One region of the Chromobacterium violaceum ATCC 12472 genome, then DNA from elsewhere that is predicted to be linked to it. Evidence: predicted binding sites of a transcription regulator. Region 1 holds the regulator's gene; each other region holds the start of a gene.
The links. The regulator sigma-54, encoded in region 1, starts transcription at its own class of promoters, with help from an activator protein. The targets are predictions, from matches to a motif close to CTGGCACGCTTCATGCTT.
Positions count from the first base shown of each region.

Region 1 (7,215 bases):
CTTGAAGCCGAACGATTCGAAGATCAGCGTCAGCCGGTTGCCGTCCGCGTCCACCAGTTCGCGCACCCAGCTTCTGAGCGCGTTGGCCGACAATTCGCTGGTGTCGATGCGGGTGCCGAGCTCCAGCACATCGGCGAGCATCTCTTGTTCCAGCAGTATGCTTTCCTCCACCGTGATGCCCGAGCCGGACAGCGGATGGCGCCGGCGGGTCTCTGAGAAGCGCTTGACCAGCGTTTCCGGCTTGGCTTCCAGGAACAGCAGGCGCACGTCGATGCCCTGGGTTTTCAGTCCTTCCACCACCTGCGGCAGCGCGCCCAGCGACGGGCCGGAACGGGTGTCGACGCTGATGGCGATATCCTGGTAGCCGAAGTCGTCGTACATCGCCATCGCCTCGGGCAGCATGGTGGCCGGCAGATTGTCCACGCAATAGAAGCCGGAGTCCTCCAGCGCGCGCAGCGCCACCGACTTGCCGGAGCCGGACAGGCCGCTAATCAATATCAGGCGCATTTTCCTGGTCTCTCAAGAAGTTGGTATGGCGTTCGATGAACTCGCGGGTGCTGTCTATGCCGCGCAGCTGCAGGATGTAATTGCGCACCGCGGCTTCCACCAGCACCGCCAGGTTGCGGCCTGCGGCCACCGGCAGCACCACCTTGCGCACGGTGACGCCGATGATGTCCTGGGTTTCGGACTGGATGTTGAGCCGGTCCAGCGCCTGCATCGCCTGGTCGTTGGCCTTGACCAAGTGGATGATCAGCTTCAGCACTTTCTTGGGACGGACCGCGGTCTCGCCGAAGATGGTGCGGATGTTGAGGATGCCGAGGCCGCGCACTTCCAGAAAGTCGCGCAGCAGCGGCGGGCAACGGCCCTCCAGCGTGTCCGGGCCGATGCGGTACAGCTCCACCGCGTCGTCGGCCACCATGCCGTGGCCGCGGGAAATCAGCTCCAGCGCCAGTTCGCTCTTGCCCATCGCCGAGTCGCCCATGATCAGCACGCCGATCTCGAACACGTCGAGGAACACGCCGTGCAGCACCGTGGACACCGCCAGCGCCCGCGCCAGGTAAATCCGCAGCACGTCCATCAGGTACGGGCTTTCCAGCGTGCTGCACATCAAGGGCACGTTGTGGCTGTGGCAGTAGTCGCGCAGCAGCCGGGGCACGGGCTGGCCGTTGGCCACCATCACCACCGACATGCTCTTGTGGAACAGCTGGTCCAGCGCGGTCTTGGCCGCCGACTGCTCCAGCTTGTTCAGGTAGTCCACCTCGGCGAGGCCCAGCACCTGCACCCGGTTGGGGTGGATGAAGTTCAGGTGGCCGACCAGGGCCAGCGTAGGACGCTGGTCGTCGTTGCCAATCACATTGTCGGAGCCGCCGGTGCCGGCGACCCAGGTGAGATTCAGTTTCTGCTGGTTTTCCTGATACAGCCGGCGCACGGTGATGCTAGGCATGGGGGGTCCATTCGCAAAGCAGCTGGTACAGGTCGTCGCGCGCGTCCACGCCCAGCATCTGCTCGCGCATCTGGCGGCTGGAGAACATCTGCGCCAGCTCCGACAGCACCTGCAGATGCAGGTCGGTGGCGTGCTCGGGCACCAGCAGCACGAACAGGCATTGCACCGGCTTGCCGTCCGGGGCGTCGAAGGGGATGGGCGCCTTCAGGCGGATGAACACGCCGGTGGCTTCCTTCAGGCCGCGCGCGCGGCCATGGGGGATGGCCACGCCCTGGCCGAGTCCGGTGGAGCCCAGTTTTTCACGGCTGAACAGGCTGTCGAAAATCTCGCTGCGGGCGATGCCGCGGGTGTTTTCCACCAGCAGGCCCACCTGCTCGAACACCCGTTTCTTGCTGGCGACGTCCAGGTCCAGCAGGATATGGTCCGGGGTCAGGATCTTGCCGATGAGATTCATGTTGGATTATGCATGCGGCTTTTGGGGAAACTGTGGATTCTACGTTGCCTTGATAGTACTGAAAACCGGCAAGCGCAAAGAAAAACGGGAACCGCCAGGCTCCCGTTCTCTTCAGTCAGGCCTTACAGCGAAGCCTGGGTCTGCGAGGCCTCGCCCGAGCCCAGCGCGCGGTGCTCGGTCAGCTTTTCCTTGTATTTCAGGACCTGGCGGTCCAGCTTGTCCATCAGGATATCGATGGCGGCGTAGAGATCGGCCTCGGAAGCCTCGATGTGGATGTCCTTGCCGGACAGGTGCACATTGACTTCGGCCTTCTGGACCAGCTTGTCCACCGACAGGGTGACGGAGATGTCGATCACATGGTCGACATGGCGGGTAATGCGCTCCAGCTTGTTCTCGATGTATTCGCGCAGCGACGGGGTGACTTCCAGGTGCAGGCCAGTTACTTTGAGGTTCATACCCTAGCTCCTTCTGGTGTTGACCGCCCGGTCGGGTTGTCGGGCGGCATTGTATTCTTGAGGCGCCCTACAGCGCCTTGCGCAGATTCACCGCCGGAATCTGCATGGCTTCACGATACTTGGCTACGGTGCGTCTGGCAACCTGAATTCCCTGTTTGGCCAGCGCGTCGGCGATGGCGCTGTCGGACAGCGGCTTGGCGCGGTCCTCGGCGTCTATCATGCCGCGGATATGGGCCTTGATCGCGGTGGCGGAGCACTCGCCGCCGCTTTCAGTTTCCAGCGAACTGCCGAAGAAATACTTGAGCTCGAACAAACCCCGCGAACAGAGCAGGTATTTCTGGCTGGTGGATCGGGAAACGGTGGATTCGTGCAGGCCCAGCTCTTCCGCGATGTCCCGCAGAATCAGCGGGCGCATCGCCACTTCGCCGTGCTCAAAGAACAACTGTTGACGCTCGACAATAGCTTCCGCCACTTTGAGTATGGTGTCAAATCGCTGCTGGATGTTCTTGACCAGCCAGCGCGCCTCCTGCAGACGGCCCGACATTTCGCCGCCGGCGCGGTGGTCGGCCAGCATCCGTTCGTACAGCCGGTTGACCCGCAGGCGGGGCATCGCGGCGCGGTTGAGCTCGGCGGTCCAGCGGCCGCGCAGCTTGCGTACGCTGATGTCGGGGATCACGTAGTGGACGTCGCCGTGGCCGAAGCCGGTGGCGGGATGGGGGTTGAGCCTGGCGATCAGCGCCTGCGCGTCGCGCAGCGCGGCGTCGTCGCAGCGCAGCAGCTTTTTCAGCCTGGCGTAGTCGCGTCCGCCCAGCAATGCCAGATGCTCGCGGACGATGGCCAGCGCCAGCGCGTGCCCGGGCTCGTCTCCCGGCAGGCGCCGCAGCTGCAGCGTCAGCGATTCGGCCAGCGAGCGGGCGCCGACGCCGGCCGGGTCGAACTGCTGCAGCAGCGCGAGGCCCACCGCCAGCTCGTCGCTGTCCAGCTCCAGTTCCAGCGGCAGGTTGCCGGCCAGTTCGTCCAGTCCCAGCGGCAGGTAGCCGTCGTCGTCCAGCTCCTCGATCAGCAGGCTGACCACCGCGCGGTCGCGGTCGGTGAGGGCGAGCTCGCCCAGCTGGGTCAGCAGGTGCTCGCGCAGGCTGATGGGGCAGGGCACGTTGAGCATGGGGTCGAAGTCGTCGTCGTCCCCCTTGCGTGCGCCCGCGCCCCAGTCCAGCAGCTCGCCGGCGCCGTCGTCGCGGCTATCGGCTTCCTGCGCTTCGACCGGGCTGTCCTGCTGTTCGGGGCCGTCGCCCGGGGCCTCGCCGTCGCGGGGCTCGTCGCCGCGCTCCAGCAGCGGATTGTCGAGCAGGAAGCGTTCCACTTCCGCCTGCAGATCCAGCGTGGACAGCTGCAGCAGCTTGATCGACTGCTGCAGCTGCGGCGTCAGCGTCAGTTGCTGGGATACCTTGAGCTGAAGGGCCTGTTTCATCGCTTACAGGTGGAAGTGCTCGCCGAGGTAGACCTCGCGCACTTTCTCGTTGTTGACCAGTTCTTCCGGCTGGCCGGAGGCCAGCACCGAGCCGTCGCTGATGATGTAGGCGCGGTCGCAGATGCGCAGCGTTTCGCGCACGTTGTGGTCGGTGATCAGCACGCCGATGCCGCGCTCCTTCAGGAAGGAGATGATCTTCTGGATGTCGATCACCGCGATCGGGTCCACGCCGGCGAACGGTTCGTCCAGCAGGATGAAGCGGGGGCGGGTGGCCAGCACGCGGGCGATCTCCACCCGGCGCCGCTCGCCGCCGGACAGCGACAGCGCGTTGCTGTCGCGCAGGTGGCCGATGTTCAGGTCGTCCAGCAGCAGGTCCAGCTCTTTTTCCAGCTCCTTGCCCTTGAGGCCGGCGATCTCCAGGATGGCGGCGATGTTTTCCTCCACCGTCATGCGGCGGAAGATGGACGCTTCCTGGGGCAGGTAGCCCAGGCCCAGCTGGGCGCGCTGGTGGATCGGGTAGCGGGTGATGGACGCGTCGTCCAGCCGGATGTCGCCGTCGTCGGCGCCGATCAGGCCGACAATCATGTAGAAGCTGGTGGTCTTGCCGGCGCCGTTGGGGCCGAGCAGGCCGACCACTTCGCCGCTGTCTATGCTCAGCGACACGTCCTTGACCACGGTGCGCTTCTTGAAGCGCTTTTTCAGCTTGGAGACAGTGAGGGTGCTGTGCTTCATGGCTTGGCGGCTCCGGCGGCGGGCTTGGCGGCCGCCGGCTGCGACGCGGAGGTCTTGGGCTGCAGGATCACCGTGGTGCGTCCGCCGCCCTTGCCGGCGCTGGCGCCGCCGCCCATCACCTGGTAGACCTCGCTCTGGGTGTCGTAGGTGATCACGTTGCCGATCACGAGGTCGCCGTTGCGCTTGACGCGGGCGTTGCCGGTCAGCACCGCGAAGTGCTTGGCGCTGTCGTAGTCGAGCTTGCTGGATTGGCCTTCGATCCAGCCGCTGTTGTTGTCCAGCTTCTGGCGGAAGGTGACGATGCGGCCGGTGGCCTGCAGCGTCTGGTTGCCCTGCTGGTCCTGCGTGGCGACTACCTTGTCGGCGTTCAGGCGCAGCGTGCCCTGCACCACCACCACGTTGCCGGTGCAGGTGGAGATGCCCTTGGTCTGCTCCATGGTGCAGCCGTTGTCGCTGGTGATTTCGATGGGCTTGGTTTTATCCGCCTGTTCGGCGTGGGCCAGCGCGGCGGCGGACAGCAGCAGGCCGGCCAGCAGGATGCGGGAGTTATTTGACATAGACGATCTTGGTTTTGGAGTACAGATTGAGCAGGCCCAGCGACTCCTGGTAGCTGAAGCCGATGGAGTTGGCCACCGAATTGCCCTGATAGATCACCGATGGCGCCTTGGAGCTGGCGAAGCGCTTGCCGGTGTCGACGAACATCGCGCTGCTGACCAGCCGGGTTTCCGGTTGCTTGCTGTCTGCGGGTTTGATCAAAACGACTTTCTTGTCGAAGTAGGCCTGCTGGCTTTTGTTGTTGTAGCGTCCGGTCTCGCCGGTCACGTGGTATTGCAGCGCGCCCTGCTGGTACTGGTACAGGTCGGGGTTCTCGAAATAGGCGTCGGGCTTGCCTGGGTATTGCCACATCCGGGTGGCGATCAGCTTGTCCATCAGCATGCCCTGCTTGTCGTAGCGGGTTGCCACCAGGTTTTCCGCCACGTATTCGGGCTTGTCCGGGTCCAGCTCGCGGCGGTGGCTGTCCCAGCGCGAGATCTGGTCCAGCCATACCGTCAGCAGCGCGGTCAGGCCGATCAGCAGCACCGGGAACAGGCGGTGTGAGCGCAGCAGCTTGATCATGCCAGATACCGTGCGAGCACGCCTTCGAAACTGCCCTGGGCCTGCATGATCAGCTCGGCGAGCTCGCGCACCGCGCCGTGGCCGCCGGGGTTGCCGGTCACGTAATGGCAATGCTGGCGCACCTGCGGCGGAGCCTCGGGCACGGCCACGGCCAGGCCGACCCGGGTCAGGATGGGAAGGTCGATCAGGTCGTCGCCGATGAAGGCGCACTCGTCGGCGGACAGGCCGGTCTTGTCCAGCAGATCGGCCAGCGCGACTTGCTTGTCGTGGACGCCGCCGTAGTAATGGTCGATGTTCAGCGCGCGGGCGCGATGCTCGACGCAGCGGTCGGCGCGGCCGGAGATGATGGCCAGCTGCACGCCTGCGCCCTGCAGCAGGCGCAGGCCGAGGCCGTCCTGCACGTAGAAGGACTTGCTCTCCTCGCCCTGGGCGTTGTAGTAGATGCGGCCGTCGGTGAGAACGCCGTCCACATCCATGATCAGCAGTTTCACCTTGCGGGCCTGCTCGGAAATCATACGCATTGCTTGATCCTTGCCGCCGCCGGTCGATGCGACCGGCCGGCTGGTGTTAAAACACGCCGGCGTGCAGCAGGTCGTGCATGTGGAGCACGCCGGCCAGCTTGCCCTGGGCGTCGACGACCACCAGGCTGGTGATCTGGTGCTGTTTCATCAGGAAGCCGGCCTCGGCCGCCAGCTTGTCCGGTTGTATCGTGCGCGGCTTGCGGCCCATTACCTCGTCCACTTTCAAGCGGTAGACGTCCACGCCCTTTTCCAGCGTGCGGCGCAAGTCGCCGTCGGTGTAGATGCCGTGCAGCGTGCCGTCGGCATCGCCGACGGTGACCATGCCCAGACGTTTCTGGGACATTTCCAGCAGCGCGTCCTTCAGCGGCGTGCCCGGCGCCACGCGGGGCAGGGCGTCGCCGCCGTGCATGAGGTCCTTCACGTGCACCAGCAGGCGCCGGCCCAGGCTGCCGCCCGGGTGGGACAGCGCGAAATCGCTCTGCCCGAAGCCGCGCGCCTCCATCAGCGTCACCGCCAGCGCGTCGCCCAGCGCGATCTGCGCGGTGGTGCTGGTGGTCGGCGCCAGGTTCAGCGGGCAGGCCTCGCGCTCGACATGCGTGTGCAGCAGGACGTCGGCGGCCTGCGCCAGCGTCGATTCGGACCGGCCGGTCACCGCGATCAGCTTGCTGCCTTTCAGCTTCAGCGCCGGCAGCAGCGACACCACTTCGGCCGACTCGCCGGAGTTGGACAGCGCGATCACCACATCGTCGCCGGTGATCATGCCCAGGTCGCCGTGGGCGGCTTCGGCCGGATGCACGAAGAAGGCCGGGGTGCCGGTGCTGGCCAGCGTGGCGGCGATCTTGCGGCCGACGTGGCCGGACTTGCCCATGCCGGTGACAATCACGCGGCCCTGGCAGGCCAGAATCGCTTCCACCGCGTCCAGAAACTCGCCGTTCAGGCGTTCGGCCAGGGTGCTCAGCGCGGCCGCTTCGGTGAGCAGCACTTCGCGCGCCGTCTCCAGGCGGCTGATGTGAGTTTTTTCCATA
Region 1 is NC_005085.1:3,626,712-3,633,926, reverse strand. Features, by position in the region: gene rapZ (RNase adapter RapZ) at 1-507, opposite strand, end outside; gene hprK (HPr(Ser) kinase/phosphatase) at 488-1,444, opposite strand; gene ptsN (PTS IIA-like nitrogen regulatory protein PtsN) at 1,437-1,898, opposite strand; gene hpf (ribosome hibernation-promoting factor, HPF/YfiA family) at 2,021-2,353, opposite strand; gene CV_RS16430 (RNA polymerase factor sigma-54) at 2,421-3,821, opposite strand; gene lptB (LPS export ABC transporter ATP-binding protein) at 3,825-4,553, opposite strand; gene lptA (lipopolysaccharide transport periplasmic protein LptA) at 4,550-5,110, opposite strand; gene lptC (LPS export ABC transporter periplasmic protein LptC) at 5,100-5,669, opposite strand; gene CV_RS16410 (KdsC family phosphatase) at 5,666-6,190, opposite strand; gene CV_RS16405 (KpsF/GutQ family sugar-phosphate isomerase) at 6,237-7,214, opposite strand.

Region 2 (7,215 bases), 700 kb from region 1:
CTCGGCCTGCTGCTGTTCCCGCTGGTCTACCTGTTGAAGAAGGAATACTGGCGCGACGTGCATTGACGCGCGGGCACTCCTGAGAAAAGGCGGAAGAAATTCCGCCTTTTTCTTTAATAATCATGATGTTGTGCTGAAAAACTGGAAGGGGACGGTTGAGAGTGCTACAATGCGCTGCTGCATCCATTCATTAAGCTAGTCAAGGATTTTCTCCGCCATGATGACCCTCTACTCCGGAATCACCTGCCCGTTCAGCCAGCGCTGCCGTATCGTGCTCTTCGAAAAGGGAATGGATTTCGAAATCATCGATGTGGATATCCATAACAAGCCGGAAGACCTGGCTGTGATGAACCCGTACAACGAAGTGCCGGTTCTGGTGGAGCGCGACCTGATCCTGCACGAGTCCAACATCATCAACGAATACATCGACGAGCGTTTCCCGCACCCGCAGCTGATGCCGGCCGATCCGGTGATGCGCGCCCGCGCCCGCCTGTTCCTGTACCGTTTCGAGAACGAGCTGTTCATCCACGTGAAGACGCTGGAAGCCGGCGCCACCGGCAAGGAAGCGACCAAGGCGCGCGAAGCCATCCGCGACGGCCTGACCACCATCGCCCCGATCTTCTCCAAGCAGAAATTCATGCTGGGCGACGATTTCTCGATGATCGACGTGGCCATCGCGCCGCTGATGTGGCGCCTGGAGCATTACAACATCGATCTGGGCAAGAGCGCCGCGCCCATCCTGAAGTACGCCGAGCGCATCTTCCAGCGCCAGTCCTTCATCGATTCGCTGACGCCGTCCGAAAAGGCGATGCGCAAGTAAGGAGACGCGATGAGCTCCAGCACCAAGCCGTACATGCTGCGCGCGCTGCACCAATGGTGCGGCGACAATGGCTACACCCCGTACATCGTGGTGTGGGTGAACAGCCGCACCGACGTGCCGCTCGAGTACGTGAAGAACAACGAGATCGTGCTCAACATCGCCGAGACCGCGACCAAGAATCTGCGCATCGACAATGAGTGGGTTTCGTTTTCCGCCCGCTTCGGCGGCGTGTCGCGCGACATCTGGGTGCCGATCGGCAACGTGATGTCCATCTTCGCGCGGGAAACCGGCGAGGGCATGGGGTTCGAGGTGGAGCCGATGAGCGAGGAGGCCGCCGCGCTGCGTCCGGTGGACGCCGAGCAGGCGCCCGAATCCGGCGGCGACGACCCGACCCCGGGCCGTCCCAGCGGCCGTCCCAGCCTGCGCATCGTCAAGTAAGCTTGTCTCACCATCCCAACCGGCCGCTGGCCGGTTTTTTCATGCGCCAGGCGCAAAAAAAACGGGGCCGAAGCCCCGCCAAGTCCCTTACACAACAATCTTTCGATCCGGCGGCTTATTCCACCCGCTCGCCGTGCAGCACCAGATCCAGGCCTTCGCGTTCCTCGTCCTCCGCGACGCGCAGGCCGAGCACGATGTCCACCAGCTTCAGCAGGATGAAGGTGACCACGCCGCAGTAGACGATGGTCACGCCCACGCCCAGCGCCTGGGTGGCCAGGCTGCCGTCGGCGCCGCCGATGTCCTTGACCGCGAACACGCCGGTCAGCAGCGCGCCCAGGATGCCGCCCACGCCGTGCACGCCGAAAGCGTCCAGCGAGTCGTCGTAGCCCATCATGTGTTTCAGGCCGGTGGCGCCCCAGAAGCAGATCACGCCGGCGGCCAGGCCGATGGCCAGCGCGCCCTTGACGTCGACGAAGCCGGCGGCCGGGGTGATGGCCACCAGGCCGGCCACCGCGCCGGAGGCGATGCCCAGTACCGAAGGCTTTTTCTTGGCGATCCATTCGGCGAACATCCAGGCCAGCGCGGCCATCGCGGTGGCGACCTGGGTGGTGACCATCGCCATGCCGGCGCGGCCGTCGGCGGCGCCCGCCGAGCCGGCGTTGAAGCCGAACCAGCCCACCCACAGCATCGACGCGCCCACCAGGGTCAGCACCAGGTTGTGGGGCGGCATCGCCTCGCGGCCGAAGCCGACGCGCTTGCCCAGCACCAGCGCGGTCACCAGGCCGGCCACGCCGGCATTGATGTGCACCACGGTGCCGCCGGCGAAGTCCAGCACGCCCTTGTCGCCCATCCAGCCGCCCGGCGCCCATACCCAGTGGGCGACCGGCACATAGACCAGCAGAGACCACAGCGCCATGAAGACCAGCATCGCAGAGAACTTCATCCGCTCGGCGAAGGCGCCGGTGATCAGCGCCGGGGTGATGATGGCGAAGGTCATCTGGAAGGTCATGAACACCGATTCCGGGATGGTGCCGGCCAGCGGATGCACCGCCAGCTTGCCGGCGTCCTTCATGTACACCATGCCGTCCAGCAGCACGCGGGACAGGTCGCCGATATAGGGGGTGCCGACGGTGAAGGCCAGGCTGTAGCCGACGACGGCCCACAGCACGGTCACCAGCGCGGTGATGGCGAAGCTCTGCATCAGCGTGGCCAGCACGTTCTTCTTGCGGACCATGCCGCCATAGAACAGCGCCAGGCCGGGAATGGTCATGAACAGCACCAGGGCGGTGGAGGTCAGCATCCAGGCGGTGTCGCCGGAGTTGATCACCTTGGCGGCGGCCACCGCCGGGCCGGCCGGCGCATCGGCCAGCGCGGGCAGGGAGAGGGCGGCGAGCCCGGAAGCCATTGCAGCGAGTATCTTTTTCATTATGGTTTCCCCAGTTTCACAAAGCGCTCAGACCGCGTCGGCGCCGGTCTCGCCGGTGCGGATGCGGATCACCTGCTCCAGGTCGTAGACAAATATCTTGCCGTCGCCGATCTTGCCGGTGCGGGCGGATTTCTCAATCGCCTCCACCACCTGGTCCAGCAGCGCGTCGTCGATGGCGATCTCCAGCTTCACCTTGGGCAGGAAGTCGACGACGTACTCGGCGCCGCGATACAGCTCGGTATGGCCTTTCTGGCGGCCGAAGCCCTTGACCTCGGAGACGGTGATGCCCTGTACGCCGATGGCGGACAGCGCTTCGCGGACTTCGTCAAGCTTGAACGGCTTGATCACTGCGGTAACGAGTTTCATGGCGGCTCCTTCTCGGACGATTGACAGATGGTTCTGCTGCGGATGGTTATGCAGGAATCGTGCCAGCCCGCGCGGGGCGTTCTTGGAATTGTGGTGCACTGCAAAAAAGGGCGCGCTGTCCGTTTTGGCACTTTCCTTGTGCATGGGGCCTGTTTATGCTGCACGGTTTTGGTGCATTGCTGCGCCGCGTCATGCTTTCGCGCCGATCTGCCGGCCTTCCCTGTCCGCGCAGGCAGGAAAAGCGGGAGGGCGGGGGCGCTTTTTGCTACACTCGGCTGGGTATCCAAGACACGCAGGAGCCGCGACCATGTTGAGCCAGAAACTGTTTGAAGAAATCAGCGCCAAGATCAGCGAGACCATCGCAGCCAGCCCGGCCAAGGACATCGAAAAGAACGTCCGCGCGATGATGGCCTCCACCTTTTCCAAGATGGATCTGGTGACGCGCGAGGAGTTCGACGTGCAGCAGGCGGTGCTGGCGCGCACCCGGGAAAAGCTGGCGGCGCTGGAGTCGCGCCTGGCCAGGCTTGAGTCCCAGGCGTTTCCGGACGAGGCCGCGGCCAAGGTGGAGGAACAGTCCGAACTCGGCCATTCCTGAGCGCCATGACGCTGGCGGTGGTGGCGAGCAGGGCGTTGTCCGGGCTTGACGCCCCGGAGGTGGCCGTCGAGGTCCACCTGGCCAACGGCCTGCCCGCGTTCAACATCGTCGGCCTGCCCGACACCGAGGTGAAGGAAAGCCGGGACCGCGTCCGCGCCGCCATTCTCACCTCGGGCTTCGAATTTCCCGCCCGCAAGATCACCGTCAATCTCGCTCCGGCCGACCTGCCCAAGGACTCCGGCCGCTTCGACCTCCCCATCGCCATTGGCATCCTGCTGGCTTCGGGCCAGGTGAAGAACGACGACATCGCCCGTTTCGAATTCGCCGGCGAGCTGGCGCTCAGCGGCGCGGTGCGCCCGGTGCGCGGCGCCTTGGCGATGGCCTGCCAGTGCCACGCCGCCGGTCGCGCTTTCGTGCTGCCTGCCGACAGCGCCGGCGAGGCGGCGGTGGTCGGCGGCGCCGCCGTCTACGCGGTGGAGTCCTTGCCGCAGGCGTGCGCCTTTCTGAACGGTTTGCAGCCGCTGGAACCGTTCGCCGGCGCCATCGGCGGCGAGTGGCCGAACTATCCCGATCTGGCCGATGTCAAAGGCCAGTCCATCGCCCGCGGGGCTTTGGAAATCGCCGCGGCAGGCGGACACAGCTTGTTGCTGATGGGGCCGCCGGGCACCGGCAAGTCCATGCTGGCGGCCAGGCTGCCCGGCCTGCTGCCGCCGTTGTCCGAAACAGAGGCGCTGGAGAGCGCGGCGGTGCAGTCGCTGGGTTCGCAAGGCTTCCAGCCCGGCCGCTGGCGGGTGCGCCCGTTCAGGTCGCCCCATCACACCGCTTCCGCGGTGGCGCTGGTCGGCGGCGGCAGTGAGCCGAGGCCGGGCGAGATCAGCCTGGCGCATCACGGCGTGCTGTTTCTCGACGAATTGCCGGAGTTCGACCGCAAGGTGCTGGAAGTGCTGCGCGAGCCGCTCGAGAGCGGGATGATCCATATTTCGCGGGCGGCGAGGCAGGCCAGCTTCCCGGCGCGTTTCCAGCTGGTGGCGGCGATGAATCCCTGCCCCTGCGGCTACCACGGCCATCCGTCCGGGCGCTGTCAGTGCACTCCCGAGCAGGTGGCGAGATATCGAGGTAAAATCTCCGGCCCTTTGCTGGACCGCATCGATTTGCAGGTGGAAGTGCCGGCGCTGACCGCGGACGAGCTGCAGCGGTCCGCTGCGGGGGAGGCCAGCGAGTCGGTGCGCCATCGGGTGCTGACGGCGCGCGATCGCCAGTTGGCGCGGCAGGGCGGGCTGAATGCGGCATTGCAGGGCGCGGAGCTGGAGCGGCATTGCCTCGGCGACGAGCAGGCGCTGGCGGTGCTGGCCAAGGCATTGCAACAACTTGGCTTGTCGGCGCGCGCGTATCATCGGATACTGCGGGTTTCGCGCACCATCGCCGATTTGCAGGGCGCGGAAACGATAAACCGCAACCATGTATTGCAGGCGATCCAGCTCAGGCGCGTCATGCAGAGCGGCGCTTGATAGAATTGATCAATCCAACCCGGACGGCGTCTCTGCCGTCCGTATAGACATAGCGGTAGTGGTGAATGGCTAATCGAGACCTGAAAAACTCCCCCCGGCCGTCGCGTGGGCGCGGCAACTCCTCCTCGTCGCGCGGCGGCGGCGGCATGATGGCGGGCATCATCATTGGCCTGATCGTCGGCGTGGCGGTGGCGGTGGGGTTGGCGATGTATCTGAACCGCTCGCCCGCCACCTTCCAGCCCAAAAACGAGCGCAAGGCCGAAACGCCGCAGCCGCCGACCGAGCTGCTGGCGCCGGGCACCCGGATTTCCGATGCCGCCTCGGCCACCGCGCCCGCGGCTCAGCCGCCGGCCGCCCAGCCGTCTCAGCCCCAGGCGACCCTGGACTCCACCGAGACCGTGCCGCTGCCGCCTCCGGCCGCGTCCCACGAAGCCAAACCCAAGCCGGCTCCGCAAGCCCCTGCAAAGAGCGGCAAGGATGAGCAGCGCTTCGATTTTTACAAGATCCTGCCAGGCCAGGTGGACGCGGTGACGTCCGACGCCAAGTCCTCGCGCTCGGGGGAACCTTCGGCATCCGCGCCTGCCAAAAAAGTTTATTTGCAGCTGGGCGCGTTCCAGAACCAGGACGAGGCCGACAATCTGAAGGCCAAGCTGGCCTTGCTGGGGGTGGAAGCCAAGATCCAGTCGGTCAACGTGCCTGACAAGGGGATGGTGCATCGGGTCCGCGTGGGCCCGCTGAGCCGCCAGGACGATGTGGAGCGCATCCGCGCGCAGCTGAAGCAAGACGGCATCAACGCCAATGTGGTGAAGGCCGAGTAAGTCTCATCTCTCCAAATAACGGGAAAAGAACATGAAGAAATGGTTGCTGTTGGTAATGCTGGCAGTCAGCGGCATGGCGAATGCCGCGATCCAGTTGGGCAAGGACTATACGATGCTGAGCACGCCCCAGCCGGTGGCCGATCCCAAGAAGGTGGAAGTGATCGAATTCTTCTCCTACCACTGCATCCATTGCTATGACGACGATCCGGCCTTCAACGCCTGGTCCAAGACTCTGCCGGCCGACGTAAGCTTCCGCAAGGAGCAGATCGTGTGGCAGAAGTCGATGGAAGGCTTCGCCCGCATGTTCGCCACCTTCAACGCCACCGGCACTTTCGACAAGCTGCACCGCGCGGCTTTCGACGCGCAGATCAAGCAGCGCGTGGACCTGTCCAAGCCTGAGCAGTTCACTGGCTGGATCAAGCAGCAAAAGGGCGTGGACAGCGCCAAGCTGCTGCAGACCTATAACTCCTTCGGCATCAACGCCCAGGTGGCGCGCGCGACCAAGATCACCCGCGACTACCAGATCCAGGGCACGCCGACCGTGATCGTCAACGGCAAGTACGTGGTGGTGACCGCGACGCCGGAACGGATGATCCAGGTGATGAATGAACTGGTGGCCAAGGCGCGCGCCGAAAAGAAATAAGCGCCAGCGTTATGCGCAAGGGCGGCCCGGATGGCCGCCTTTTTTGTTGGCTGATCGAGCGCAGTGACGGAGTGGTTGAGGGGGCTGGTTTTTTTGATGTAAAAAGTTCTTGACGCACTGTTCGCTTTGTCTTAATATGCAACCTCTCTGACGCGGGGTGGAGCAGTCTGGTAGCTCGTCGGGCTCATAACCCGAAGGTCGTAGGTTCGAATCCTGCCCCCGCAACCAAACACAGAAAAGCCGAATCGGTCCCGATTCGGCTTTTTGCATTCTGACCCTCCAGTCAACCCGCGTATCGCGTTTTTTTCGACAAACTTGGGCCTTGCTGCCGATCCAGCCTGTCGGATTGCCGTTTTCCTTCATTCTCAGACTTTTCCTGATTTGGCAATTGTGCTTGCAGAAATATTTTTTGTAACGATTTGCAACCCGTTCCATGCGCAAGTCATGTTAATGACTTTGTCCTAAGTGGTTGTTGCTGCGGCAGAATACGGCGGGCGTCGTCCTTGATTCGAATCAACTAAATGGCATATCCGTCGCTGGTCGGGTTTTGACCATGGTCAAGACTCTTGAAATCTTGGCCGGAACTGTTTCTAATACGCCC
Region 2 is NC_005085.1:4,325,345-4,332,559, reverse strand. Features, by position in the region: gene CV_RS19855 (cytochrome c1) at 1-66, shown strand, start outside; gene CV_RS19850 (glutathione S-transferase N-terminal domain-containing protein) at 218-820, shown strand; gene CV_RS19845 (ClpXP protease specificity-enhancing factor) at 830-1,258, shown strand; gene CV_RS19840 (ammonium transporter) at 1,374-2,684, opposite strand; gene glnK (P-II family nitrogen regulator) at 2,712-3,050, opposite strand; gene CV_RS19830 (accessory factor UbiK family protein) at 3,358-3,645, shown strand; gene CV_RS19825 (YifB family Mg chelatase-like AAA ATPase) at 3,651-5,153, shown strand; gene CV_RS19820 (SPOR domain-containing protein) at 5,219-5,971, shown strand; gene CV_RS19815 (thiol:disulfide interchange protein DsbA/DsbL) at 6,003-6,614, shown strand; tRNA gene CV_RS19810 (tRNA-Met) at 6,766-6,842, shown strand.
Region 2: glnK (P-II family nitrogen regulator) is a predicted target of sigma-54. The motif match lies at 3,099-3,116, and genes of this name have one in related genera.

Region 3 (7,215 bases), 260 kb from region 1:
GCGCAGCGGCACATTGGTGTAGGTGACGTTGCCTTGCGGGTCGACGTACTTGTAGATGGTGGCCGCCTGGGCGGCCCCGCAGGCCAGTAGCAGGCAGAGTGCGAGTGTCTTCATCGTCCGGGTACAGGGTGGGAATCGCCCTTGCATGATAAGCAAATCGCGCCGCCGCGTCATTCATGCCAGCATGCCGGCAGGGCATGAAAAACGGCAGCCTGGGCTGCCGTTGTGATCGACGCGCTTGCCGCTTACAGCGAGTAGTACATCGCGAATTCCACCGGGTGGGTGGTCATGCGGGTCAGGTTGACTTCCTGCATCTTCAGCTCGATGTAGGCGTCGATCCACTCGTTGGAGAACACGCCGCCGCGGGTCAGGAATTCGCGGTCCTTGTCCAGCGCGGCCAGAGCTTCATCCAGCGAGGCGCAGACGGTCGGGATCAGCTTGTCTTCTTCCGGCGGCAGGTCGTACAGATTCTTGTCGGCGGCGTCGCCCGGGTGGATCTTGTTCTGGATGCCGTCCAGGCCGGCCATCAGCAGCGCGGAGAAGCACAGGTACGGGTTGGCCAGCGGATCCGGGAAGCGGGCCTCGATGCGGCGGGCCTTCGGGCTGGCCACGTGCGGAATGCGGATCGAGGCGGAGCGGTTCTTGGCGGAGTAAGCCAGCTTCACCGGCGCTTCGTAATGCGGCACCAGGCGCTTGTAGGAGTTGGTGCCCGGGTTGGTGATGGCGTTCAGCGCCTTGGCGTGCTTGATGATGCCGCCGATGTAGTACAGCGCGGTGTCGGACAGGCCGGCGTAGCCTTCGCCGGCGAACAGGTTCTTGCCGTCCTTCCAGATCGACTGGTGCACGTGCATGCCGGAGCCGTTGTCGCCGACGATGGGCTTGGGCATGAAGGTGGCGGTCTTGCCGTAGCTGTGGGCGACGTTGTGCACCACGTACTTCAGGATCTGGGTCCAGTCGGCGCGCTGGGTCAGCGTGCTGAACTTGGTGCCGATTTCGTTCTGGCCGGCGGTGGCCACTTCGTGGTGGTGCACTTCGACCGGCACGCCCAGCTCTTCCAGCAGCAGCACCATCGCGGAGCGGATGTCCTGCGAAGAGTCCACCGGCGGAACCGGGAAGTAGCCGCCCTTGATGCCCGGGCGGTGGCCCATGTTGCCGCCTTCGAATTCCTCGGCGGACGCCCAGGCGGCTTCCTCGGCCTTGATCTTGACGAAGCAGCCGGACATGTCGGTGCCCCAGGTCACGCCGTCGAAGATGAAGAATTCCGGTTCCGGACCGAAGTAGGCGGTGTCGCCGTGGCCGGAAGCCTTCAGGTAGGCTTCGGCGCGCTTGGCGATGGAGCGCGGGTCGCGGTCGTAGCCCTTGCCGTCGGCCGGATCGATCACGTCGCAGTGCATGAACACGGTCGGCTCGTCAAAGAACGGGTCGATGCGGGCGGTGGCCGGATCGGCGATCAGCAGCATGTCGGAGGCCTGGATGCCTTTCCAGCCGGCGATGGAGGAGCCGTCGAAGGCGTGGCCGCGCTCGAACCAGGCATCGGCGTCTTCCAGCAGCACGTGCGCAGGGATGGAGACGTGCTGTTCTTTGCCGCGGGTATCGGTAAAGCGCAGATCGACAAATTTGACGTCGTTTTCTTGGATCAGTTTGACTACGTCGGCTACTGCCATGTTTTATCTCCTGAAAGGCAACGTGCACCCAAGGGCAAGTGCGTGAAAATTTTGGTACGTCCCGTTAAGCAGGAAGCGTGCCAGCCTCTGAAGCGCTGCTGCTGCATTGTGTCATAGCCGCCTGGGCTTATCCAGCTGGCTGGAATGGCTGTGCTTGAACCATTCTGGTGCCATGGCTTGAGTGATGCACCGATATGGTGCCATTTGCCAGCCATGCCGCGCGGGTCGATAATCTCCAACATAAGCCCGCAGTGTTGCAGGAGGAAAACAGCATGAGCAAAATGAGCCGGATTCTGCAGGACGCGCATCAGCGCGCGGAGCAAATGAGCCTGCCCTACAGTGGGGCGGTGCTGCCCGACGAAGCGTACGAATTGATGCAGGGTCTGCCCAAGGCGGTGCTGCTCGATGTGCGCAGCCACGCCGAGTGGCAGTTCGTCGGCACCGTGCCGGGCGCGGTGAACATCGAATGGCGCAGTTATCCAGGCATGGAGCCGAATCCGAATTTCCTGGCCCAGCTGACCCATCAGGTCGACCCCGAGGCCGTGCTGCTGGTGATCTGCCGCTCCGGCGCCCGTTCCGACCAGGTGGCGCGGCTGGCGGCCGAAAACGGCTACAGCGAGGTGTACAACGTGCTGGAAGGCTTCGAGGGCGACCGCGACGGCGAAGGCCACCGCAACTCCGTCGGCGGCTGGCGCTGGCGCGGCCTGCCTTGGGTGCAGGGCTGATTGTTCGCTGGCCCGAGGCGGTTGAAGTTTGCGGCGTTAAGCGGCAAAGTGTGGGGTGAACCCACGGTCCGGGTTCGCTGAACGGTCTTCTTCTGTCCGCCGCGCGGGCGCGGGAGGCCGCCTCGGCGCTTCCTGGCCGCAGAAAACATATCGCATTTTGGAAAGCCGGACATGACCGACCGTTACGCCGTAATCGGCAACCCGATCTCCCACAGCCAGTCTCCGTTCATACACGAGGAGTTCGCCCGCGCCACCGGGCAGGACATCAGCTACGAGCGCCTGTTCGCCGACATCGGCCGCTTCAACGACGTGGTGGGCGAGTTCGTCGCCAGCGGCGGCAAGGGCTTGAACATCACGCTGCCGTTCAAGGGCGACGCTTTCCGCTACGCGTCCGAGCTGACCGAGCGCGCGCGCGCGGCCGAGGCGGTCAACACGCTGACTTTCCGCGACGGCAAGGTATACGGCGACAACACCGACGGCGTCGGCCTGGTGCGCGACATCGTGGAAAACCTCGACTACCCGATCGTTGGACGACGCGTGCTGATCCTGGGTGCCGGCGGCGCGGTGCGCGGCGTGCTGGAGCCCATCCTGGAGCAGAAGCCGGCCAGCCTGACCATCGCCAACCGCACCGTGATCAAGGCCGAGGCGCTGGCCCATCATTTCGCCCGCTACGGCAAAGTGGAGGCCGTCGGCTACGCCGCGCTGGAAGGCCGCAGCTTCGACATCGTCATCAACGCCACCTCCACCAGCCTGAACAACGAGATGCCGCCGCTGCCGCACGGCGTGTTCACGCCGCGCACGCTGGCCTACGACATGGTGTACAGCACCGGCCTGACGCCGTTCCTGCAGCGCGCCCAAGGCGAAAACGCCGGCATGCTGGCCGACGGGCTGGGCATGCTGGTGGAGCAGGCGGCGGAATCGTTCTCCATCTGGCGCGGCGCGCAGCCGGAAACGCGCAAGGTGACCAATATGCTGAGGGAAGTGCTGGCCTGAGCATGTCGCGCATCCTGTTCAAGATCCTGGCGGCCCTGGTGGCCGCCTTTCTGCTGTATAACCTGTGGGTGCTCGGCCATATCATTTACTGGCGCGACCACAATCCCGGCGCCAGTTCCTTCATGAACGAGCAGCTGGCCAGGCTGCAGCAGGACGACCCCGAGGCCGAGCTGCGCCACAAGTGGGTGCCGTACGACAAGATCTCGCCCAATCTGAAACGGGCGCTGATCGCGTCGGAGGACGCCCGTTTCGTCGACCACGAGGGCTTCGACTGGGACGGCATCGAGGCGGCGTTCGAGAAAAACCTGAAGAAGGGCAAGATCGTCGCCGGCGGCTCCACCATCAGCCAGCAGCTGGCCAAGAACCTGTTCCTGTCCAGCGGCAAGACGCCGTGGCGCAAGCTGGAAGAGGCGCTGATCACGGTGATGCTGGAGACGGTGCTGGACAAGCGCCGCATCTACGAGATCTACCTGAACGTGATCGAGTGGGGCAACGGCGTGTTCGGCGCCGAGGCCGCCTCGCGTTACTACTTCCGCACCGGCGCCTCGCGCCTGTCGTCGTCCCAGGCCGCCAAGCTGGCCGCCATGGTGCCCAACCCGCGCTATTACGACGAACATCGCAACGCGCCGGGCCTGGCGCGCAAGACCCGCATCATCCAGCGCCGGATGGCTTACGTCGAGCTGCCCTGATCCCGTTCCTTCCCGCCTGCCGCCACGCCCGTGGCGGCGGCTGGAAGCCGCTTGTGACGGTATGTTACAATCGCGACTTTCTTTTCGCGCGCCGCGGGCACGTCGCGGCCAACGCAATGGACTTACCCAGTTATCCCTTAATCCAATCCCGTATCACTCTATAAAAACCCGCCTCACACCGTCGGCCCCCTTCGCGCGCCCAGTGGGCGGAAGGAGACGTGCATGACGGTTGCCTACAAGCAACAATCCGCCGATCGTCTGCAGGAAAGCCTGGGCCTGGTGCAGCGCCTGATCGAGCGCCAGCGCCAGCTTGAACATCTTGCCACGCGTCCGGACGCGGTCGAAACGGCCGCCGATCCCCTGGCGCTGCAACACAATCTGCAGGAACTGGGACACAAGCTGTCCCAGCTGCACCCGGCCGACATCGCCCACGTGCTGGAGGCGCTGCCGCTGGAAGACCGGCTGCTGGCCTGGGACCTGACCGATCCCTCGCGGGACGGTTCGGTGCTGCTGGAAGTCTCCGACGCGGTGCGCGAGTCGCTGATCGAAGTGATGGAGCCCGACGAGCTGGTGGCGGCGCTGGACGAACTGGACGCGGACGAGCTGGCCGAGCTGGCGCCCGACCTGCCGCGCCAGGTGGTGTACGAGGCCATGGGCCGGCTGGACGAGGAAGAGCGCGGCCAGCTGCAGTCCGTGCTGTCCTACGACGACGACCGCGTCGGCGCGCTGATGGATTTCGAGCTGGTGAAGATCCGCGCCGACGTCAGCTGCGAGGTGGTGCTGCGCTATCTGCGCCGCTTCGACGAGTTGCCCGGCCAGACCGACAAGATCTTCGTCACCGACGAAGCCGGGCTGCTCAAGGGCGTGCTGTCGGTGCGCAAGCTGCTGGTGTCCGATCCGGACACGCTGGTGGCGGAGGCGATGGCCACCGAGGTGGTGAGCTTCCATCCCGACGAGCCGGCGGTGGACGCCGCCCAGGCCTTTGAACGCTACGATCTGGTCAGCGCGCCGGTGGTGGACGAGCGCGGCGCGCTGCTGGGCCGGTTGACCGTGGACGCGATGGTGGATGTGATCCGCGAGGAATCTGACAGCGAGATGCTGAATCTGGCGGGTCTGAAGGAAGAGGAGGACCTGTTCGCGCCGGTGATCGACTCGGTGAAGAACCGCTGGTCCTGGCTGGCGATCAACCTTTGCACCGCCTTTTTCGCCTCCCGCGTGATCGGCGCGTTCGAGCATTCCATCGCACAATTGGTGGCGCTGGCGGCGCTGATGCCCATCGTCGCCGGCATAGGCGGCAATTCGGGCAACCAGACCATTACCATGATCGTGCGCGCGCTGGCCATGGGCCAGATGCAGCTTGGCCAGGCCGGCCGCCTGTGGCGCAAGGAGCTGGGCGTCAGCGTGATCAACGGCATGGTCTGGGGCGGCGTCATCGGCGCGGTGGCGTGGCTGCTGTACGGCAGCGTGTCGCTGGGCCTGGTGATGCTGGCGGCGATGACGCTGAACCTGATGCTGGCCGCCACCATGGGGGTGATGATCCCGACGCTGATGCAGAAGCTGGGCAAGGACCCGGCGCTGGGCTCCAGCGTGCTGATCACCGCCTGCACCGACTCCGGCGGCTTCCTGATTTTCCTGGGGCTGGCCACCCTGTTCCTGCTGTAATAGAACCATGCCGACCATAGAACAGGCGCTGCGGCGCCACCCCTTGCCCAGGCTGGAGTCCAGGATGCTGCTGACGCAGGCCTGGCCCGGCCTGACCCACGCCACCATCCTCGGCCATCCCGAGCGCGAGCTGCCGGAGGAGACTGCGTCCGCTTTCGACGCGCTGGCCGCGCGGCGCCTGGCCGGCGAGCCGATCGCCTACCTGCTGGGATCGCGCGAATTCTACGGCCGGGATTTCCGGGTGAGCCCGGCGGTGCTGATTCCGCGGCCGGAAACCGAACATCTGGTCGAGCAGGCGCTGTCCCGCGTCGACCGTACCATGCCGGCTCGGGCGGTGGATCTGGGCACCGGCAGCGGCATCATCGCCATCACGCTGGCGCTGGAGGCGCCGGACTGGTCGTTGGGCGCGGTCGATGTCTCGGCCGAGGCGCTGGCCGTCGCGCGCGGCAATGCCGACGCGCTGGGCGCCCGCGTCGATTTCCGCCTGGGCAGCTGGTTCGGCCCGCTGGACGCGGACGCGCGTTTCGAGCTGATCGTGTCCAACCCGCCCTACATCGAGCGCGGCGACCATCATCTGGCGGAAGGCGACCTGCGTTTCGAGCCGCGCGGCGCGTTGACCGACGAGGCCGACGGCCTGGCCTGCCTGCGCGAAATCGCCGCCGGCGCGCCGGGGCGGCTGGCCGACGGCGGCTGGCTGATGGTCGAGCACGGCTACGACCAGGGCGAGGCGGTGCGGGGCTTGTTCGCCGACGCCGGCTTGCTTGAAGTGGAAACCATTGTCGATCTGGCGGGGCAGGACCGCATCACCATCGGGCGGAAGGCGGTTTGAGCGATGTCCCGGCTTAGCCGATTCTGGCCGGCCATGCTGTTGGCCGCATTGAGCGCGGCCCTGCTGGCCTGGCCGCAGGCCAACCGCCTGCTGTTTCTTTTTCTGCACCCGCTGCTTCAGCACCTGCCGGCGCCGCTGTGGCGCTTGATCAGCGTGTTCGGCGATTGGCCGACCGTGCTGGCGCTGATGCTGGCCCTGTGCTGGCGCGAGCCGAGGCGTCTGCCGGCGCTGATTGTCGGCGGCGCGGCCGCCATCGCGCTGGCGGCGCTGCTGAAGGCCGGCTTCGCCGTGCCCAGGCCGCCGCTGGTGTTGCCTCGCGGTTCGGTCGATCTGCTGGACCGGCTGCCCGGCAACGGTTCTTTTCCGTCCGGCCACGCGATGGCCGCCGCCGCGTTGGCCACCTTCGCCTGGAGAGGCGCAGGATGGGGCAGGGCGGCCGCGTGGCTGCCGCTGGTCGGGCTGGTGATGCTGTCCCGAATCGCCATTGGCGTGCATTGGCCGCTGGATTTGTCCGTCGGCGCGCTGCTGGGCTGGGTAACGATGCGGCTGGCGCTGCGTTTCGCCTGGCCGGGCGGCTGGCTGCGCGACACCGCCCGCACGGCGGAATTGATTTTGCTGGTGTTGCTGGCGGGCGCGCTGGCCTGGCTGCTGGG
Region 3 is NC_005085.1:3,891,390-3,898,604, reverse strand. Features, by position in the region: gene CV_RS17775 (DUF4124 domain-containing protein) at 1-114, opposite strand, end outside; gene glnA (type I glutamate--ammonia ligase) at 246-1,664, opposite strand; gene CV_RS17765 (rhodanese-like domain-containing protein) at 1,937-2,389, shown strand; gene aroE (shikimate dehydrogenase) at 2,561-3,382, shown strand; gene mtgA (monofunctional biosynthetic peptidoglycan transglycosylase) at 3,385-4,071, shown strand; gene mgtE (magnesium transporter) at 4,294-5,733, shown strand; gene prmC (peptide chain release factor N(5)-glutamine methyltransferase) at 5,741-6,562, shown strand; gene CV_RS17740 (phosphatase PAP2 family protein) at 6,566-7,215, shown strand, end outside.
Region 3: glnA (type I glutamate--ammonia ligase) is a predicted target of sigma-54. The motif match lies at 1,731-1,748, and genes of this name have one in related genera.

Region 4 (7,215 bases), 910 kb from region 1:
AGCGCCAGATAGCCGCTGTTCAGGTTCTTCCAGTTGGGCAGCCTGCTCTTGTCCAGCGGCTGCAGCTTGCCCTGTTTCAGCAGCGTGTTCACCGCGAAAGCGGTGGGAAACACCATGTCGTAGCCCTTGGCTCCGGCGGCCAGCTTGGCCAGCATCTCTTCGTTGTCGCCGTAGTAGTCCTGCACCAGCTTGCACTTGCACGACTGCTCGAAGCGCTTGGCGGTGTCAGGCGACAGCGCGTTGTTCCAGTTGTAGATGTGCAGCACGTCTTCGGCTGCGGCCGAACCGCAGGCCACCGCCAACAAGGCGGCCAGGGCGATCTTGTTCATATACGGAAAATCCTAATTGATTATTTGGCGTTGCAAAAACTAACCCCTGCCGGGCAGGGGTCGGGAAAAACGTTTGCCGCTGGCGGCGATGACTCAGAGCGCGACCATATTGTCCCGGTGGATCAACTCCGGTTCTACGATGTAACCGAGCGCGGCTTCGATCTCGCGCGTGCTTTTGCGCATGATCTGACGCGCTTCGTCCGAGCTGTAGTTGACCAGGCCGCGCGCCACCTCGTGCCCCGCCGCGTCGACGCAGGCCACCGCCTCGCCGCGCAGGAAATCGCCTTCCACCGCGCTGACGCCCACCGGCAGCAGGCTGGTGCCGCGCTCGCGTATCGCCAGCGCGGCGCCGTCGTCCAGCAGCAGGCGGCCGGCCAGCTTCAGGTGGTCGGCCAGCCACTGCTTGCGGGCGGCCATGCGGTTGGTGGCGGCGACCAGCTGGGTGCCGATGGCTTCGCCGTCGGCCAGCCGAGACAGCACATGGGGTTCGCGGCCGCTGGCGATCACGGTGGCGGCGCCGCTGCGGGCGGCGCGCTTGGCGGCCAGGATCTTGGTGATCATGCCGCCGGTGCCGACGCTGGAACCGGCGCCGCCGGCCATGTCCTCCAGGCGCTCGTCGCCGGCTTCGGCCTGGTGGATGAACTCGGCGTCGGGATGCTTGCGCGGGTCGGCGCTGTAGAGTCCGCGCTGGTCGGTCAGGATCACCAGGGCGTCGGCTTCGATCAGGTTGGTCACCAGCGCGCCCAGCGTGTCGTTGTCGCCGAAGCGGATTTCGCTGGTGGCCACGGTGTCATTCTCGTTGATGATGGGCACCACGTTCAGATTCAGCAGGCTGGTCAGCGTGGAGCGGGCGTTCAGGTAGCGGGTGCGGTCGGCCAGGTCTTCGTGGGTCAGCAGGATCTGCGCGGTGCGCAGGCCGAAGGAGCGGAACGCGCTCTCGTAGGCCTGGCACAGGCCCATCTGGCCGACGGCGGCTGCGGCCTGCAGCTCATGCACGCCCTTCGGGCGCACCGTCCAGCCCAGGCGCTGGCAGCCTTCGGCGATGGCGCCGCTGGAGACCAGCACCACCTGCTTGCCGCGGCGTTTCAGTTCGGCAACTTCCTCCGCCCAGCGCGCCAGCGCGTTCAGGTCCAGCCCCCTGCCGTCGTTGGTTACCAGGCTGGAGCCTACCTTGACCACGATGCGGTCTGAAGCGTGAATCACCGAGTGCATCAACGGACCTCTCTATGAAAGCGAATAATTATAGAGAGGGCAGTGTAACTGAAAAAGCCCGGCGCTTGCGCCAGGTCAAAATTGCTCGCTGGGGCGGTATTCCATCAGCTGGAAATGGGGGGATTGCTGATGCAGCTTGGAAACGCGGACCAGTTGCTCGCCGTTTTCGTCCCTCAGCCTGAACTCGCGCAACTGGCTGAAGGGACGGCCGGGCAACAGCAGCAGCGCCGGCCGGCTCCCGTTGGCGGGCAGCCGCAAGCCCCGTTGGAAACTGTCGCCGCTGTGGGTGATGCTGGGCATGGCCCTCACCGGCTGCGGCAGCGGGCCCAGCGTCTCGACGCCGCATTCCACTTCCTTGCCGGAGGGCTGCATCAATACCCAGCGCACTGCGCACAGACACGACTCGCCCGGCTGGTCGGGCCGGTCCAGCAACAGCACCTCGCCGGCGCGCAAGGGCTGCTCGCGAGGCAGGCCGCGCAGCAGGTAGCCAGATTCGCTCTGGTTGACGACAGTCAGCAGGCAGGAGGCGGGCGGCGGGCGCAGGTGGGCGCTGTTCTCGTCGGGGTCGGCGCCGGCGGGCTGCCAGCTGCCGCCGTTGGCGCGGTGCCAGATGGCGGCCACGCCGGCGGTGATCTCCACCACCGTCTCGACCGATTCCCGGGCATGCTTGCGTCGGCGCGGGCGCTGCCATGCCTCGGCCAGATGGCTCAGCAGCTGGACTTCGTCGTTCAGCGCCGGAGAGGCGGCGCCCGCCGCGGTCTTGCGCAGTTGTTCCAGGCTGCGTTTCATCGCGGCCAGCGCGCCGTCCAGTTCGAGCAGGTAAGCGCCTGGCTGGGACGGCGATGGCCTGGCCGGCAGATAGCGCGGCGGGGCATCCTCGCCCAGGTCCAGCACATAGCCCTGGCGGGCCTCCGTCAGGTCCGCCAGCGGCAACAGCGTCACCTGTCGCGCCAGGTCGTAGGCCAGTTGCCTGACCAATTGCAGGTCGGCGGGGGACAGCCGGTTGGTGGCGGTCAGACCGAGCAGAAGCAGCTGGCGGTAGATGACGGCCAGCGTGTCGTCGCCGGCCAGCGACTTGTCCTGCCAGCCGCGCTGCAGCGCCAGCGCGTACAGCTGGTGGCAGTCCAGCCAGAAGCCGGCTGGCAGCGGACAGTAGCTTTGCTGGCTGATGTTCAGGTATTGCCGCGCCGCCATCATCGTGTACAGCAGCAGCTCCTGCTTGGGCTGTTCGCGCTCCAGCAGCGAATGGCGGGAGAATTTTTCGTGCAGGGTTTGCTTGAAGGCCAGGAACAGGTTGGCGAACAGCTTGACGCTGATGGCCGCCAGCAGCCGCGTTTTGGGCGAGGCGACCGCGTCGCCGTGCTGGGCTTCGTTCTCCAGCAGCGGATAATAACGGTCCAGCGCCTTCAGATAGAGCTTGAGCAGCTTGTAGCGCTGCCCGGGATCCATCGGTACGCGGCCCAGCTGGTACAAGCCCTGGCCGAGCAGCTTGCCGCATTCGGCCAAGTCGGTGTAGGGCAGACGCTCCAGCCAGGCGGCGACGCTGGCCGGCTGGGTATCGACGAGTTGCGGGTCCATATCCTTCTTCGGCAAAACGAGTGGTGGCATCCGGACAGGGCTCCGAGACGGGCGCTAAGGAAGGGAATGGAACGCCGCCGGCTCAGGGCAGCGCGGTCGGATCGCCGCCGACGCTCTCTCCGGCCAGCACCTCGTCCAGCGCGTCGACGCTGGCCGATGCCAGCCAGTCCATCTCTTCGGATTTCAGTGTGTACGGCGGCATGAAATAGACCGACTTTCCTATCGGCCGCAACAGGCATCCGCGATTCAGCATGGCCGAAAAATAGGCCAATGCAAAGTCGGAACGCGCCGTATCGACGTCGAAGGCCCAGATCATGCCGCGCTGGCGGAAATGGCGGATCTCGGGCCGCTCGGCCAGCGGGCGCATTTGCCGGGTGAATCCCTCGGCCTTGACGCGGTTGGCCTCCAGCACGTCTTCGTCGTCGAAGATGTCCAGCACCGCCAGCGCCGCCGCGCAGGCGAGCGCGTTGCCGGTATAGCTGTGCGAATGCAGGAAGCCGCGCGCCACGTCGTCGTGGTAGAAGGCCTGGTAGATTTCGTCGCGGGTCAGCACGCAGGACAGCGGCAGGAAGCCGCCGGTGATGCCTTTGGACAGACAGAGGAAATCCGGTGTGATGCCGGCCTGCTGATAGGCGAAGAAACTGCCGGTGCGGCCGAAGCCGACGGCGATTTCGTCCGCGATCAGATGGACCTGGTATTGGTCGCACAGCCGGCGCAGCTCGGTCAGGTAGATCGGGTCGTGCATCGCCATGCCGGCGGCGCCCTGGACCAGCGGCTCGACGATCACCGCTGCGATCTCGCCGCCATGCTTGGCCAGCAGGTTTTCCAGCGAGCGGGCGGCGCGCAGCGCGACGTCGGCGGCGCGCTCGCCTGGTACGGCTTGCCGGGCGTCAGGCGATGGCGCGCGCAGGCCCGGCTTCAGCAGCTCGGCGTAGGTGGACGAGAACAGCGGCACATCGGTGACCGCCAGCGCGCCGACGGTCTCGCCGTGGTAGCTGTTTTCCAGGCTGACGAAGCGGGTCTTTTGCGGCCGGCCTACGTTCTTCCAGTAATGGAAGCTCATCTTCAGCGCGATTTCGGTGGCGCTGGCGCCGTCGGAGCCGTAGAAGGCGTGGCCTAGGCCGGACAGCGCCGCGAGGCGCTCGGACAGCTCCACCACCGGGCGGTGGGTGAAGCCGGCCAGCATCACATGCTCCAAGCTGTCCAGTTGCTTGCGCACTGCCTGCTTGATGCGCGGATGGCCGTGGCCGAACAGGTTCACCCACCAGGAGCTGACGCCGTCCAGGTAGCGCTTGCCGTCGAAGTCGGTCAGCCAGACGCCGTCCGCCGAGGCGATCGGCACGATGGGCAGCCTCTCATGGCGCTTCATCTGGGTGCAGGGATGCCAGACGGCGGCGAAACTGCGTTCCAGCCAGGCTTGGTTGCTCATGAGGCGGCTCCTGTGTCGCGGGTGGGAAAGCGATGCTAGCACAGTCCGAACGGGCAGTCCGGGTGACGAAAAACGGCAGTTTCTGACCTATGCTGACAAGACTGCGCGCGGATTGGCGTCGATGGCCGGCCTCCCGCCGGGCTGGCATGCTTCGTGCTGGATGGGCCGGCACAACACGACGGGAAGACCCCGCGATCTTTAGAAGATGAGACGGAGAGGCGTGGGAACGCGCCGCGCTCCACCTTGGCTAAGCTTGGCTCACTGGGAGTTCAACATGAAGAAACAGCGTAAACAGCAGGGCTTCACCCTGATCGAACTGATGATCGTGGTCGCCATCGTCGGCATCCTGGCCGCCATCGCCATTCCGGCCTATCAGGACTACACCAAGCGCGCGCGGGTGTCGGAAGGGTTGGCGCTGGCCGACGCGGCCAAGACGGCGGTGACCGAATACTACGCGACCAACAACGCGTGGGCCTCCGGCACCGCGCCTTTTAACACGACTTACGGATTGGCGGCGTCCATTACGGGTAACTCGGTGAGCAGCATCAACGTTCTGGCGAACGGGGTGGTCCAGATCGCTTACAATTCGACAGTATCGAATGGTGCGTTGGTCGATCTGGTGCCGACCGTCAGCGCGGGCTCGGTGCAGTGGTACTGCACCTATACCGGCTCCGGCACAACGGCCATCGCATCTGCTAGCCAACTGAGCGCCAACTGGGTGCCATCCACTTGCCGTCAGTAAGTCAACGGGCTGGTGTGTGAACAGGGGGCATCTCGGTGCCTCCTTTATTTTTGATGCGAAAGGTATGATAGGCCGAGACCAGTATAATCATGTCGGAACAACTTGTGTCTACAGAGGGGAAAGGGAGCCTATGGTCAGGCACTGGGCGGCGGAGGGCGGTTTGCTCCTCTTCTTCACGGCTTGCTTCATCCTGCCGTTTCTCAATTTCGTGCGCTACATGCCGTTACAGGACTGGTGGAGCGATGCACCGGTGGTGCTCGCGATCGGGCTGGCGGCGCTCTTCACCCTGAAAAGGGGAGGCGAAGGATTCGCGCTGCCGGCGGCTTCGCTGGTGCTGCTGCTACTGACCATGCTGCTGGCGGCGAGCAACGGTTTGTTACTGGACAATGCGAAGGGCAGCAGCCAGGCGGTCGGCAGCTTGTTGGCGATGCTGTTGCTGTCCTTGTGGCTGGACAATCGGATAGACCTTCCCTTGCAGCGGATTTGCTTGCTGCTGGCTGGCGCGGTTCTGCTGGGCAACGGCCTTCAGATCGTGCTGGGGCTGATCCAGGCCTTGGATCTCGCGCGCTGGTGCCGTGGGTGGGTGTTGTTCGATTATAACGAGCCGACTACGGTCATGGGCAACCTGGCCCAACGCAATCAGTATGCGCAGTACCTGAGTTGGGGATTACCAGCCGCCTGCTACCTCCATGCGCAAGATCGCCTGAGAACCGGCTTGTGCGTCGCGCTGGTCGCTATGCTGGCGGTGATGATCACCTGGTCCGGCGCTCGGCTGCCGTTGGCCTATGGACTGGGCATCTGTCTGGTGTCCTGGTTCTGGCTCCGGCGCGCCGGAGCGGACTCCGTTCTGCGGCGCATGGCCACCGCGCTGGCCTTGTCTGTGCTGCTGCTGGCCCTGGTGCAGCTGTTCAATCGCGAACTGGTCTGGCTGCTCAACTGGATAGGCCTTCCGGTGCATACTTTCAGCGGCTCGGAACGGATTCTCGACGCCGGATTCGGCGCGAGGCGGCGCATCGAATGGACTAAGGCCTGGCAAGTGTTCGTAGAGCACCCGTGGCTGGGCGTTGGTCTTGGGCGCTATGCGGCGCAGTCGGTCTGGCTGGAGGTGTTCGCCGGTTTGCCCAAGGCGCCCGAGAACTGGCTGTTTACCCAGTGTCACAACCTTGTCTTTCAACTGCTGGCGGAGACTGGAGGACTAGGCGCGGCGATCGCGGTCGGCGGGTTGCTGGCGTGCCTGCTGCCCTTTTTTGGCAAGGGAAGGCAAAGCGCGGAAAACCTGTTGCTGCTGCTACTGGCGATGATGATGCTGACGCACAGCATGTTCGAATTTCCCTTGTGGTACCTGCCCTTCCTGGCGATGCTGACGACGGTTTGCACGCTGGGGCCCGCACCGCGGTGGCGGCTGCGCACACCTATCGGCCTGTTGCGATGGTCCTGTATCGCCGGTGGTATGCTGATGGTGGCGCATGTGGTCAGCGGTGCCATGATTTTCCAGCGCTTCGTGCAATACAGCGCGCCCAGCCGGTCGGCAGAGGAAAACGTGCGTCGCGTCGATTACATCGGCAAGGTGGGCGTGGATCCCCTATGGGCGAAATCGGCCGACCTAGTGCTTGGCAATTATCTGATGCCGGACCGCAAGCATCTCGACCTCACACTGCCCTTTTATGAAAAACTGGCCCGGGACCAGCCTTACGTGGCCGTGCTGCTGAGGCTGAGCCTGTGCCGGGCGCTGGCGGGGCGGGAGCAAGGGGCTCGCGATGCTCTCGCTCAGGCCATCGCCAATTATCCCGACGAGGCGCCGAAGTTAGTGTTTACGTTACAAGCCTGGCAGGAGCCGGAAATCAGTCCCTTGAAGGCGATGGCGCTGCGCGCGGCACAGGCTTACCAGGAGCACGGGGCAAACACCGACGCGGGCAGGATGGCCG
Region 4 is NC_005085.1:4,540,727-4,547,941, reverse strand. Features, by position in the region: gene CV_RS20890 (ABC transporter substrate-binding protein) at 1-329, opposite strand, end outside; gene proB (glutamate 5-kinase) at 423-1,541, opposite strand; gene CV_RS20880 (hypothetical protein) at 1,617-3,119, opposite strand; gene CV_RS20875 (adenosylmethionine--8-amino-7-oxononanoate transaminase) at 3,202-4,548, opposite strand; gene CV_RS20870 (pilin) at 4,823-5,290, shown strand; gene CV_RS20865 (PglL family O-oligosaccharyltransferase) at 5,421-7,215, shown strand, end outside.
Region 4: CV_RS20870 (pilin) is a predicted target of sigma-54. The motif match lies at 4,690-4,707, and genes of this name have one in related genera.